One region of the Vibrio rarus genome, then DNA from elsewhere that is predicted to be linked to it. Evidence: predicted binding sites of a transcription regulator. Region 1 holds the regulator's gene; each other region holds the start of a gene.
The links. The regulator PurR, encoded in region 1, represses purine synthesis genes. The targets are predictions, from matches to a motif close to TNANGNAAACGTTTNCNTNA.
Positions count from the first base shown of each region.

Region 2: a site for PurR is predicted at 1,553-1,572, ahead of purE (5-(carboxyamino)imidazole ribonucleotide mutase). Genes of this name have one in related genera too.
Region 3: a site for PurR is predicted at 1,526-1,545, ahead of purL (phosphoribosylformylglycinamidine synthase). Genes of this name have one in related genera too.
Region 4: a site for PurR is predicted at 1,690-1,709, ahead of OCU56_RS12050 (uracil-xanthine permease family protein). Genes of this name have one in related genera too.

Region 1 covers NZ_AP024900.1:1,741,378-1,744,572, forward strand. The annotation lists gene elyC (envelope biogenesis factor ElyC) at 1-33, shown strand, start outside; gene torD (molecular chaperone TorD) at 151-801, shown strand; gene purR (HTH-type transcriptional repressor PurR) at 942-1,958, shown strand; gene OCU56_RS07980 (TVP38/TMEM64 family protein) at 2,118-2,804, shown strand; gene OCU56_RS07985 (DUF2007 domain-containing protein) at 3,042-3,195, shown strand, end outside.
Region 2 covers NZ_AP024900.1:2,792,956-2,796,150, forward strand. The annotation lists gene hemF (oxygen-dependent coproporphyrinogen oxidase) at 1-898, opposite strand, end outside; gene OCU56_RS12780 (L-threonylcarbamoyladenylate synthase) at 902-1,459, opposite strand; gene purE (5-(carboxyamino)imidazole ribonucleotide mutase) at 1,644-2,129, shown strand; gene OCU56_RS12790 (5-(carboxyamino)imidazole ribonucleotide synthase) at 2,134-3,195, shown strand, end outside.
Region 3 covers NZ_AP024900.1:2,144,151-2,147,345, reverse strand. The annotation lists gene mltF (membrane-bound lytic murein transglycosylase MltF) at 1-1,359, opposite strand, end outside; gene purL (phosphoribosylformylglycinamidine synthase) at 1,687-3,195, shown strand, end outside.
Region 4 covers NZ_AP024900.1:2,640,833-2,644,027, forward strand. The annotation lists gene OCU56_RS12050 (uracil-xanthine permease family protein) at 202-1,602, opposite strand; partial or broken gene OCU56_RS12055 (IS1634 family transposase) at 1,809-2,123, shown strand; gene OCU56_RS12060 (SEC-C domain-containing protein) at 2,130-3,128, opposite strand.

The sequences.
Region 1 (3,195 bases):
CAACGTTTGAGAAATTTAGCCAATGGTGAGTAATGCACTCACCTTTTGCTTCATTGCGCACATTTTAATTAATATTCATCTCACTCACATAGTAAAGATGACCTAAGCTACTATTCTTTATAGTAATTAAAATGAAATTGTGGTGCGTTTATGCAAGAAGTTAAGCAGTTCAACGAGCAACGAGCAGAGATCTACTGGTGGTTTTCCAGCCTTTTTTCTAAGGAACTAACAGAGCAAGATTTGCAGGCTTATCAATCTTCTGCTGTGCGTGGCTTTCTTGCCGGTTTAGGTGAGAATCCACAACTTAGTGAGGCGGTGGAGGCTTTAGTGGATGCCTTTGACCGACTACAACAGCGTGAAGATGCGCAATTAGAATTGTCCGCCGACTTTTGTAATCTGTTTCTCACCTCAGATAAATACGCCGCCTTACCTTATGCCTCTCTCTATCTTGAAGAAAACAAGCTACTTAACGGCAAGCCTGCACAAGACATGACGCAATTAATGTTAAATAAAGGCATTAAGGTAGATGGTCACTTCAATGAACCCGCTGATCATTTAGCCATTGAGTTGGATTTTCTAGGCAATCTTATTATTCGTTGTAATGCCCTAGAAAAAGAGTCGCATATGGAAGCGGCCCTGGCAGAGCAAAAAGCCTTAATTGAGCAACACCTCTTAACCTGGATACCCCAGTTTTCTGCTGACTGTAAACGCTATGATGAATTTGGTTTTTATGCGGCCGTATCCGTATTACTAGTGAATTTTTGCAAAATTGACTGCCACTATCTTGCTAATGAGACATAGATTCCAAATATATTCATAAATCCATTGTCAGTGGCCATATTTATGGCTAGACTCCCCCTCCGCGCAATCGTTTGCTGAGTGAAGGATCGCACAGTTTAATTTATGTTTATTGCATCCATCTTTTATTAACAAGGTAACGCATGGCAACCATCAAAGACGTCGCTAAACTTGCAGGGGTTTCTACCACCACAGTTTCTCACGTTATTAATAAAACACGCTTTGTGGCCGAAGCAACTCAGCAACGAGTGATGGAAGCCGTAAAAAACCTAAATTACGCCCCAAGTGCCGTTGCTCGTAGTCTAAAATGCAATAGCACACGAACTATTGGCATGTTAGTGACTCAATCCACTAACCCTTTCTTTGCCGAAGTGGTCGACGGCGTTGAAAGTTACTGTTACCGCCAAGGTTACACTCTTATTTTGTGTAATACCGGTGGGCTATACGAAAAGCAACGTGATTATATTCGTATGTTAGCGGAGAAGCGCGTCGACGGTATTTTAGTGATGTGTTCTGACTTAACCGAAGAGTTGCGTCAAATGCTCGACTCTCACCCTAACATCCCAAAAGTGGTTATGGACTGGGGACCGGAGTCTTCCTCGGCAGATAAAATCATTGATAACTCTGAAGAAGGGGGGTATTTAGCCACTAAATACTTAGTTAACAATGGTCACCATAAAATTGCCTGCCTGACTGGACAAGCTGAGAAACTGGCCTGTATTGAGCGCATTTCTGGCTACAAAAGAGCGTTAGCTGAAGCCAATATCCCATTTAATGAAAAACTCATTTTTGAAGGTAACTTTGAATGTGATACGGCTGTAGAAGCGGCCGATAAACTGGTAGCAATGTCTAAAGAAGAGCGTCCCACCTCTATTTTTTGCTTCAATGATATTATGGCGTTAGGCTTGATCAGTCGTCTAAGACAACACAATATCGACATTCCCGAAGATATTTCGGTCATTGGCTACGATAACATCGATCTTGCGGCTTACTTCTCACCACCATTAACCACCATACATCAGCCCAAACGCCGTGTGGGTAAAACCGCCTTTGAGATCCTGTTAGAGCGCATTAAAAATAAAGAGCATGAGCGTCGCATCTTTGAAATGCACCCAGAGCTAATTGAAAGAGCCAGTGTCAAAAACCTCAATAACGACTAGGCCAGCAAGGTAGCAAACCTCTTACGATCGGCAACCTCTTGGTTGTCGATTTTTTTTATTACTAAAAAGCGCTATAGGCCCACTTTTTTCCATCACAGTGAAAGTTTTAGTTTCGTCAACGTGTCTCTATACTTATTGCATAACAATAAGAGCTCACACATGAATAAGAAATTGATAATAGGACTAATTTTAGTCTGTGCCATCGTACTTTTGGCCGTCAACTTTGGCCAACACTTCACTTTAGAAAACGCTAAAGCGCAACAACTCGCCCTAAATAGCCACATAGCTGAACACTTCTTGTTATCCGCCACACTGTACTTTATCGGCTATGTGTTTATCACCGCTTTTTCCATCCCTGGAGCGGCCGTTGTCACTCTGCTTGGCGCGGCCTTATTTGGCTTTTGGAGTAGCTTATTGTTAGTGTCGTTTGCCAGCACAATTGGCGCAACTTTGGCGTTTTTAAGCAGTCGTTATTTGCTTCGAGACTGGGTGCAAGCGAAGTTTGGGTCAAAACTTGCGACCATCAATAACGGGGTAGAGAAAGATGGGGCCTTTTACCTCTTTTCTTTACGTCTTATCCCAGTATTTCCTTTTTTCTTAATCAATCTATTGATGGGGTTAACACCTATTTCTGTTGCCAAGTTCTATGTGGTCAGCCAATTAGGAATGTTAGCGGGTACTATGGTTTACCTCAACGCCGGTACGCAACTAGCCGAAATTGACAGCCTTTCCGGTATCGTATCCCCTACTGTGTTAGCCTCATTTGCGTTATTGGGTTTATTCCCGCTAATTGCGAAATGGGTCATGGCAAAACTGCGCCCACACAATAGTTCAACCACCGTATAATCCCCATCACCGTAATTCATAGATGATGCGGGCAATGACTTACGGTGAGCACAATGCCACCGTAGTCAATCATACCAAGTAAGTTGTCAGAAATAGCGTAGGAAAAATGCTCGAAAACAAAGCGGAATATTTCGATAAGTCGTTATTCTACTATCAAAAATTCTAACGCAGTTCTCGAGTATGTTAACAATCTAGAATGACCATTTATTGAGTACGATTGGTACCACTAGGATAGAAATAAAAATATTTATTGCGCAAAACCCACCGCAAGCTCATATCATGCGTGAGCTATTACTGAGTTATAATATTGAAACTGAGGTACGTGGCGAAGGAATGTTTGGTTTACAAGGAGAACTGCCTATGGACGATTCTACCTTGCCTTATCTATGGT
Region 2 (3,195 bases), 1.1 Mb from region 1:
CTCTTGGTATTAAGAACTCTTCATAAAGCTTCTCTTCATGAGAATTCGGTTGCACTTGATAGTTGTATTCCCATCTTGCCAAGGGTGGCATAGACATTAAAATGGATTCTGTGCGTCCATTGCTTTGCAAGCCAAACAGGGTGCCACGGTCATACACAAGATTAAACTCAACATAACGACCACGTCGATATAACTGAAACTGGCGTTGCTGATCGTTAAATGGGGTGTTTTTACGTTTATTAATAATCGGGATATACGCCTGAGTAAACCCTTCCCCTACTGCACGTATATAAGCAAAGCTCTTTGCAAAGCCCCATTGATTAAGATCATCAAAAAACAGGCCACCGACACCGCGAGTTTCATTGCGGTGTGGTAAAAAGAAATAATCATCGCACCATTTTTTGTGCTCGGCATACACGCTATCGCCAAAGGGGGCACACAAAGCCTTAGCTGTGTCATGCCAATGCTGGCAGTCATCATTAAAAGGATAAAATGGCGTGAGGTCGAAACCACCCCCAAACCACCAGATAGGGTCACAGCCCTCTTTCTCGGCAATAAAGAAGCGAACGTTGGCATGCGAGGTAGGGACATAAGGGTTATTTGGATGAATAACCAAAGACACTCCCATAGCCTCAAACTTGCGACCCGCTAACTCAGGGCGGTGTGCGGTCGCAGAGCCTGGCATTTTGTCACCAAAAACGTGCGAGAAATTGACGCCACCCTGTTCAATAACAGCACCACCTTTTACTACACGGGTTCGGCCACCGCCCCCCTGCTCTCTAACCCAAGCATCTTCAACGAAGGTAGCTTCGCCATCGACGGCTTCCAGTTCAGCACAGATATCGTCCTGCAATTGTAATAAAAAACGTTTTACCGCCCCTTTATCGACTAATGCCATTACTTACCCTTGTCTTAGTACTTGAAGTGATTTTACATCTTTTATTTGCGAAGGCTTAGTTCTGCCACCTACGCTACCATGAACAATAAACACATCTTCGCTACCCAATTGGTTTTCCACCTCATTGGCATCCAAGCACGGTGGTAGGCCAGATAAATTGGCGCTGGTTGAAGTAATAGGCTTAGAGAACTGAATACAAATTTGCTGAACCAGAGGGTGGTCAGTCACTCTAACGGCAACACTATCAAATGCACCATGCACCAATTGATGCACTTTTTCACTCACCGGCATCACCCAAGTTACAGGGCCAGGCCAACTTTCAAAAACTCTATCCAGTTGCTCTTGAGAAAGATCACTCACGTCAACATAGGGCAATAGTTGCTCAAAGTTAGCCGCAATCAAAATTAGCCCCTTATCGGGATCTCGTTGCTTTAGTGTCATTAGCGCCTGTAATGCTTGTTCGTTATCAGGGTCACACCCGACACCGAACACCGCCTCGGTAGGGTACGCAATGACCCTTCCTTGCTTTAGCGCGTTAATCGCTTGATCGATTTGCATTATATGTTGAACATCCTTTTAACCATTCTCTTCTCACCTAGTTTACAAATTCTATTCCTAGCTGGTAAGCATTTCCTGAAAAACAACAAAACAAACCGACGCAAACGTTTTCCTATTCAAAAAATAACCGTATAATGCGCGCAAAATTAGTATCTAAAGCTCAACTAGTTAAATTAGGAGTCGTAACATGCAAGTCGGTATTATCATGGGTTCTAAGTCAGATTGGCCAACGATGAAGTTAGCCGCTGAGATGCTCGACCAATTCGGTATTAGCTACGAAACTAAAGTAGTTTCTGCTCACCGTACTCCACAACTACTAGCAGATTACGCGTCTAGTGCAAAAGAACGTGGCATTAAAGTAATTATCGCCGGCGCCGGCGGTGCCGCTCACCTTCCAGGTATGTGTGCTGCATTTACTAGCCTACCTGTGCTTGGGGTTCCCGTTCAATCTCGTGCGCTAAAGGGTATGGACTCATTGCTGTCTATCGTGCAAATGCCAAAAGGCATTGCTGTTGCCACTCTCGCTATTGGTGAAGCAGGGGCAGCTAACTCTGGTATCCTAGCTGCACAAATCATCGGTACTCATGTTCCTGAAGTTATGGAAAAAGTTGAAGCTTTCCGTAAACAACAAACAGAGACCGTACTGGCAAATCCGAACCCAGCAGAGGATTAATATCGTGCAAGTTTTAGTTTTAGGTGCAGGGCAACTGGCCCGAATGATGGCTCTAGCAGCCGCTCCACTTAACATCAAAACTCTAGCTTTTGATGTGAACAGTGAATCGATTGTTGAACCTATCACTCAAACACAATTAGGTAGTGGTTTACAAGCGGCTATTGAACAGGCCGATGTCATCACCGCCGAGTTTGAACATGTTCCTCATCCTGTTCTAGATGCATGCCAAGCCAGCGGTAAATTATTACCTAGCGCACAAGCCATTAAAACAGGTGGCGACCGCCGCATAGAAAAAGCGCTTCTGGATGAAGCGGGCGTAGCAAATGCAAAATACTCACTCATTCGCACTCGCCAAGAGTTTGATGCGGCTATTGAGTATGTTGGTATTCCTATGGTGCTAAAAAGCACATTAGGTGGCTACGATGGCAAAGGCCAATGGCGACTAAAAGACGGTCAACAAGCGGATGCTATTTGGGCAGAAATGGAGCCATGCATTGCTGCTTCTGCAACTCAAGCCATTATAGCTGAAGAGTTTGTTGCTTTTGATCGTGAAGTCTCACTAGTGGGTGCGCGCAACCAACAAGGTGAAATTGCCGTTTATCCTTTAGCTGAAAATGTTCATACCAATGGCGTATTAAGTTTATCTACTGCAATTGATGAACCCGAACTGCAAGCCCAAGCGAAGCAAATGTTCACTGCAGTAGCAGAATGTTTAGACTATGTAGGCGTGCTCGCTTTAGAGTTTTTCGATGTGCAAGGGCAATTGATGGTCAATGAAATCGCCCCTCGCGTGCATAACTCTGGACATTGGACACAACAAGGTGCAGAAACCTGTCAGTTTGAAAACCATATGCGTGCTGTATGTGGGCTTCCTCTTGGTAGCACAAACGCACTGCGTCCAACCGCTATGATCAATATTCTGGGAGAAGATACTCTTGCAGAAGAATTACTCAGCATGGATCAGGCGCATATTCATTGGTACGGTAAAGAGAAACGCCCAGGACGTAAGATGGGACATATTAATGTTTGTGGTAATAACCCAGCCGACTTACAACAACAGCTGAAA
Region 3 (3,195 bases), 400 kb from region 1:
ACCGATAATACTTTGATAGTAACGGCGAATGCTTTCTACATAATTAAGCGCTTCGTCACCGCGTGCAAAACCATATCGAGTGTATTCGTAATAGCCTTTTTTACGCAGTAGCGGGAGTCGAGTTTTTACATCGCTCCAAAGATCCGGATTCGCTCCTTGCGCTTTGGCGATTCTTCTAGCGTCCATTACATGCCCATAACCTAGATTATAGGAAGCAAGTGCAAACCAAATTTTTTCATGTTGATTGATACTATCAGGAATACGATTGACAATTTTTCTAAGGTATTCCACTCCACCGCGTATGGATTGTTCAGGGTCAAGACGATTGGTCACGCCGACGCTTCTTGCGGTAGGTAAGGTTAGCATCATCATGCCGCGTACACCGGTAGGGGATTTGGCTTTTGGGTTCCAGTGAGATTCTTGGTAGGCAAGAGCGGCCACTAAGCGCCAATCAAACTCTTCAGCATACTTTTGGAATAGGGTCTCCCATTTGGGCAGTTTACTGTCTAATGCCCGCACAAATGCACGAGTATCCACATAGTCAAATTCCGCTATGTGCCCAAAATATTTTTCTTCAATAAGATGTAATTGACCATCTTGATGAATATTGCCAAAAAATTCCACCACTAATGCGTACAGGCTTTCATCAATGTCACGACGCAAATACCATGAGGTCGGTTGGTCTTCCGTCAATTCAAACGCTAAAGCAATATTGGGATAAATACGTTGTGTGAGTGAGAGCTCTATGGAGTCCGCTACGGTAAAGAGTCGCTCCCCCGTGGACACTTGCTTTAGCAAATCGTTAATATCGTAATCGTCGGTGATTTGATACTTGAGATCGGGATGCTTTTTGGCCAGTTGTTGTAAAGTGTGCTCAAAGTGAGTGCCTTTAACGACAGTAATGGACTGATTACTTTGGATTAACTGCTGTAAATTACGTGGTCGCCATGTGCCTTTTTTGTACACAACTTGTTGGCTTACATAGTAATAGGCAGGACCGGCACGAAAGGCTTTTACGCGATTAGGTGCTTGAGTTAAACCGGCCGCTACAATATCGATTTCACCATTTTTTAGAGCAGGGAAAAGCTCTGAAAGGCGGTATGCGGGTTTAATTTCTAAGCGAACGCCAAGCTCTTTGGCAAATTTAGACGCTAAGTCGTACTCCATACCCGTTGGGCCATCAGGACCAATATAATAAGAAAGTTGGTTGTTAAGAGTCCCGACACGCAATACGCCTCGTTCTTTTATTTGTTGTAGCTCACTTTTGCTGTTGCTGTCATATTGACAGCCACTTATCAACAATAAGGCCACTAGCGATAAAGCCAATGTATAAAATTTAGTGAACACTGACGTGCGCATAGTGTTGGGCAACTCCAATAACAAAGAGAAATGAACCTGAATAATAGTCCTTTATATCAAACCGCTTATCACTGGGGAAGTGAAACAGTCCTAGGGATTGATGAATGTTACTTGCAACAAAAAAAACTCGCTTATCATTTCTGCTGAGGGCGTGTGACGCAAAAATTTGCGCAAACGGTTGCTTTTTGTGTTACTTCACAAAAAGAATTGCTTTATAATACGCCCGAATCAACAGGGTTAATATTGAAATAATAGCAATTTAATGCTTTAAGTGATTGTTTTTATTTGAATATTATCTTTAATCCATCATCAAAGAGACCTAAGCACATGAGAATTTTGCGTGGTTCCCCAGCTCTTTCTGAGTTTCGTGTACAAAAATTACTAGAACTTTGTCGTGAACAAGACCTGCCAGTAACCGGTATTTATGCTGAGTTTATGCATTTTGCAGATGTGAGTGCAGAGCTCGATGCCTCAGAGACTGATAAGCTTGAAAAACTGCTTACTTATGGTCCAACAATCGAAGAACATGAACCCCAAGGCACTTTGCTGCTTGTGACGCCTCGTCCAGGTACTATCTCCCCATGGTCATCTAAGTCTACTGACATTGCTCATAACTGTGGATTGAACACAGTTAAACGCTTAGAGCGTGGTACCGCTTATTATGTTGAAACATCGACTCAGCTAGATGAAGCGCAACTGAAAGCAGTAAAAGCATTGATTCATGACCGCATGATGGAAGTGGTTTTCAATGAAATGGACCAAGCTTCCGCTTTGTTTACGGTTGCAGAACCTGCGCCACATACCGTTGTTGATGTGCTTACAGGTGGCCGTAAAGCCCTTGCTGAAGCGAACATCACTTTAGGTCTGGCGTTAGCAGAAGATGAAATCGATTACCTTGTCGATAGCTTTAATACGCTAGGCCGTAATCCAAATGACATCGAACTGATGATGTTTGCTCAAGCAAACTCAGAGCACTGTCGTCACAAAATCTTTAATGCAGATTGGACAATCGATGGCGTCGCTCAAGACAAGTCTTTGTTCAAAATGATCAAGAACACCATGGAAGTGACTCCTGACCACGTATTGTCTGCTTATAAAGATAATGCTGCGGTAATGGAAGGTTCTAAAGTGGGTCGTTTCTTCCCTAATCCTGAAACTCGTCAGTACTCTTACAACCATGAAGATGCACACATCTTGATGAAGGTAGAGACGCATAACCACCCAACGGCTATTTCTCCTTGGCCTGGTGCTTCTACCGGTTCTGGCGGTGAAATCCGTGATGAAGGCGCAACAGGTATCGGCGGTAAGCCAAAAGCAGGTTTAGTGGGCTTTACCACGTCCAACCTACGTATTCCTGGTTTTGAACAACCATGGGAAACCGACTTTGGTAAGCCAGGTCGCATTGTAACAGCGTTGGATATTATGACTGAAGGCCCGCTAGGCGGCGCGGCATTCAACAACGAATTTGGTCGTCCAAACCTTCTAGGTTACTTCCGTACTTACGAAGAAAAAGTGACCTCTCACGCCGGTGAAGAAATCCGTGGTTACCACAAGCCAATCATGATTGCTGGTGGTATGGGTAATATTCGTGATGAGCACGTACAGAAGAAAGAAATCCCAGTTGGCGCTAAACTGATTGTTCTTGGCGGTCCTGCGATGAACATCGGTCTTGGTGGCGGCGCGGCATCTTCTATGGCGTCTGGTCAATCAGCAGAAGATCTCGATTTTGCTTCAGTACAGCGTGAAAACCCAGAGATGGAACGTCGTTGTCAGGAAGTGATCGATGGCTGTTGGCAGTTAGGTGACGATAACCCAATTGCATTCATTCACGATGTG
Region 4 (3,195 bases), 900 kb from region 1:
TCTAATCTATTTTCTATCAATTGAGTAATGAGTTGTTCATAAATGCCAATCTGTTGCATGCGTTACTTCTATCTCGATATTTTGATTTATTACACCTGGTTGCAATTAAAGAAGCGAACCAAATTTATTCAAAACACCTCTGCACAAACAAAAACCCCTTAGCTCATCACAAGCCAAGGGATTCTTAATTAAACGATATATTTAAGCTTCTTTTTCTGACAACACTTCTTTTGTAGATGAAGCATCTTCTTGTTGCGTTGAGGTTTCTGGAAGCAGGATGCTCATAATGATGGCGGTAATACCACCAGCTGCAACACCTGTTGATAGAAGGTTTTTAATTAGGTCCGGCATGAACTGAAGGATTTCTGGTTTTTGCGCAACGCCGAGTCCCATAGAGAAAGACAGTGCCATGATTAAAACAGCGCGGCGGTCTAGGTCAACGCGGGAGATGATTCTCACTCCGGCCGCGGCGATAGTACCGAACATAACGATAGTTGCACCGCCGAGTACTGGCTCTGGGATTAACTGCACAAAGCTTGCTACGCCTGGGAACAAGCCAAGCAAAATCAACATTGCAGAAATAAAGTATCCTACATAACGGCTAGCCACGCCGGTTAGCATAATAATGCCGTTGTTTTGGCTGAAGGTTGAGTTTGGAAAGCTGTTAAATACGGCGGCTAATGCGGAGTTAAAGCCATCAGCAAGTACGCCACCTTTAATGCGCTTCATATAGATAGGGCCTTTTACCGGCTCACCTGACACCTCAGAGGTAGCAGTAATATCACCAATAGCCTCTAGTGCAGTGATCAAAAAGATAAGCACTAACGGGATAAACAGTGACCAATCAAAGCTTAGACCAAACTGCATTGGGATTGGTAATGCGAAGATAGCGGTATTGCTTGGTTGAGAGGTGTCGATCATGCCCATTGCGTACGCAGCAACATAGCCAACAAACATGGCAATAGCAATTGAAGCCACTCGAATATAAGGGTTTTTAGAGCGGTTTAGTAACACGATAAACCCTAGCACAATACCCGCTAAGGTCAGTTTATCTAGGCTACCAAAGGTACCGTCACTCATAGCGGCATAGCCACCACCCATCGAAACCAAACCAACCTGAATTAGGGTTAAGCCAATCAGTGTCACTACTATCCCTGAAACCAATGGGGTAATAATGCGCTGTGCATGTTCCAATACCCGAGAAAGTAATATTTCAGCAAATGAAGCGACTAATATGGTGCCGAAAATAGCAGACATCATGGTTGCTATATCTGCACCGCCTGCCTTTAATGACATTCCCGCGCCAATAATAGGCCCCAAGAAATTAAAGCTAGTACCTTGTATAGAGAGAAGACCTGAACCAATAGGTCCAAAGGTACGAATTTGAATAAATGACGATATTCCCGAAGCAAATAATGACATGCTAATAATGGTATTGGTTTGCTCTGCTGGCACACCTAAAGATTGGCATATTAATAACGATGGGGTGATAACGGCCACGAACATAGCAAGAAGGTGCTGTATGGCGGCAAATAATGTTTGTGGAACTGGCGGGCGATCATTTAGTTGATAGACCAACTCTGATGGGCGTAGATCGTTCATGTTTTTCTCTCTAAATTTCCCTCCCCTGTGATTGCTGTTAATCAGGAGAGTATACGTTTAGGGCGGGATTATAAGAGCATAAACACAAAAAGCAATCGTTTGCGTTGTAAATAATGAAGCTAATTTCGTTGAAGGTTAATTAATGCTGTTTGTTCACTTTACTCTGTTCCTTAGTACCCTAGGGCGTGTTGAACTTTCGTGAGTGTTTTTTGAAGAAGCCTCAACGAATAGAAGCGTTACTTATGGTGATGACTCTGAGTCTTCTCATTAACGCAAGTTTAGAGCATAAAATCAGAGCGCAACTCTCACAAACTGAAGAGTTTTTCCCGAGTATGGTCAAAAACAAGACGACATCCAAGCCGACGGCACGTTGGGTATTTCTAAAATTTGAAGGTATAGACACTCTCGAATTTGATGGTCAGAGCTTCATAACAGGCATGCAAGAACATCAAAATAGGCTACTCAAGCTTCTTGGCAGGCTATATGATATTCCAAAATTGGCAGCGGAATCTTGGTTCTAATTCACGCTAAACATCAAATTGAAAAACATGCTTCATCAGTGGTTGCATTTCTACTTTATTTGGCGTCCGAAAATCATCAATATTCCTCATCGGCGCAACCGTAACAAAGCCCCAAAACTCCAGGAAACGTTTAATAAATCTCGATTCAATCATTATGACTAGTAACTGACTCGGAGATGAATACCCACCTTCAGGGCACCTCAACAGTAAATCAGGGAATGCGGTAATTACCTCTTCAATCAACTGTTCCGTATTGCCATGGCTTTGCAAACGCCACAGCATAAACAACCAGAAGGTTCTTAAATCAACATCGTGCTCCCATCCATCTAAGTAGCCCCAATTGTACCGAGAGGTTGCTGCTTCGAGCATAGGAATAAAGAACGCTTGAATACCGTGGGCTAGATACTGCTTTTGAGCCGCTTTTTTAACATGATAACGGCCACTACGGCGATAAATGATACCCGCTATCTCAGCTAGCACTCGGCTGTAATGCAATGCATTAAACTTATCTTCGTTACTACCTGCATATTCACTAATGCTGATAGGTCGTTCAAATTGAGAAACGGCAAACTCTGGCAATAACTCACTGGCCTGTTTAACGATTTTTGTCGGCAAGTTACCTTTGCTGGTGGCTTTAAATGAACCATCGTTTTGCATCGCTTCACCTAATACTAATTCTAAATAACGCATCACTGGGCTGGTTCTTAGGTTATCTGGCGTGTGTATTAGTACTCCTTCCAACTCACTGAAAGGCGCATATAACCAATTACTCATTTGTGTTGACGAAAGGCCACAGAAATCAGGATGAGGCCGATCATTAGCCGCCTTTATTTTTTGCTCTGCAACAATATTGAGCTCTTCTAAAGTCAAGTTAGGGTTCATTGCAGCAACTTGCTCAATATCATCCAACATTGATGCGTGTTGCTTAGAAACAGTGTTCATGCAGCAACGTTTGTACTTTTTACCGCTGCCACAAGGGCAAGGTTCATTTCGACCTGGTTTCATGCTTTACTTACTCGTCTTATTTATCTTAATGCTGCGTCACGTTAAAAAACGTCATCTCAAACCAACA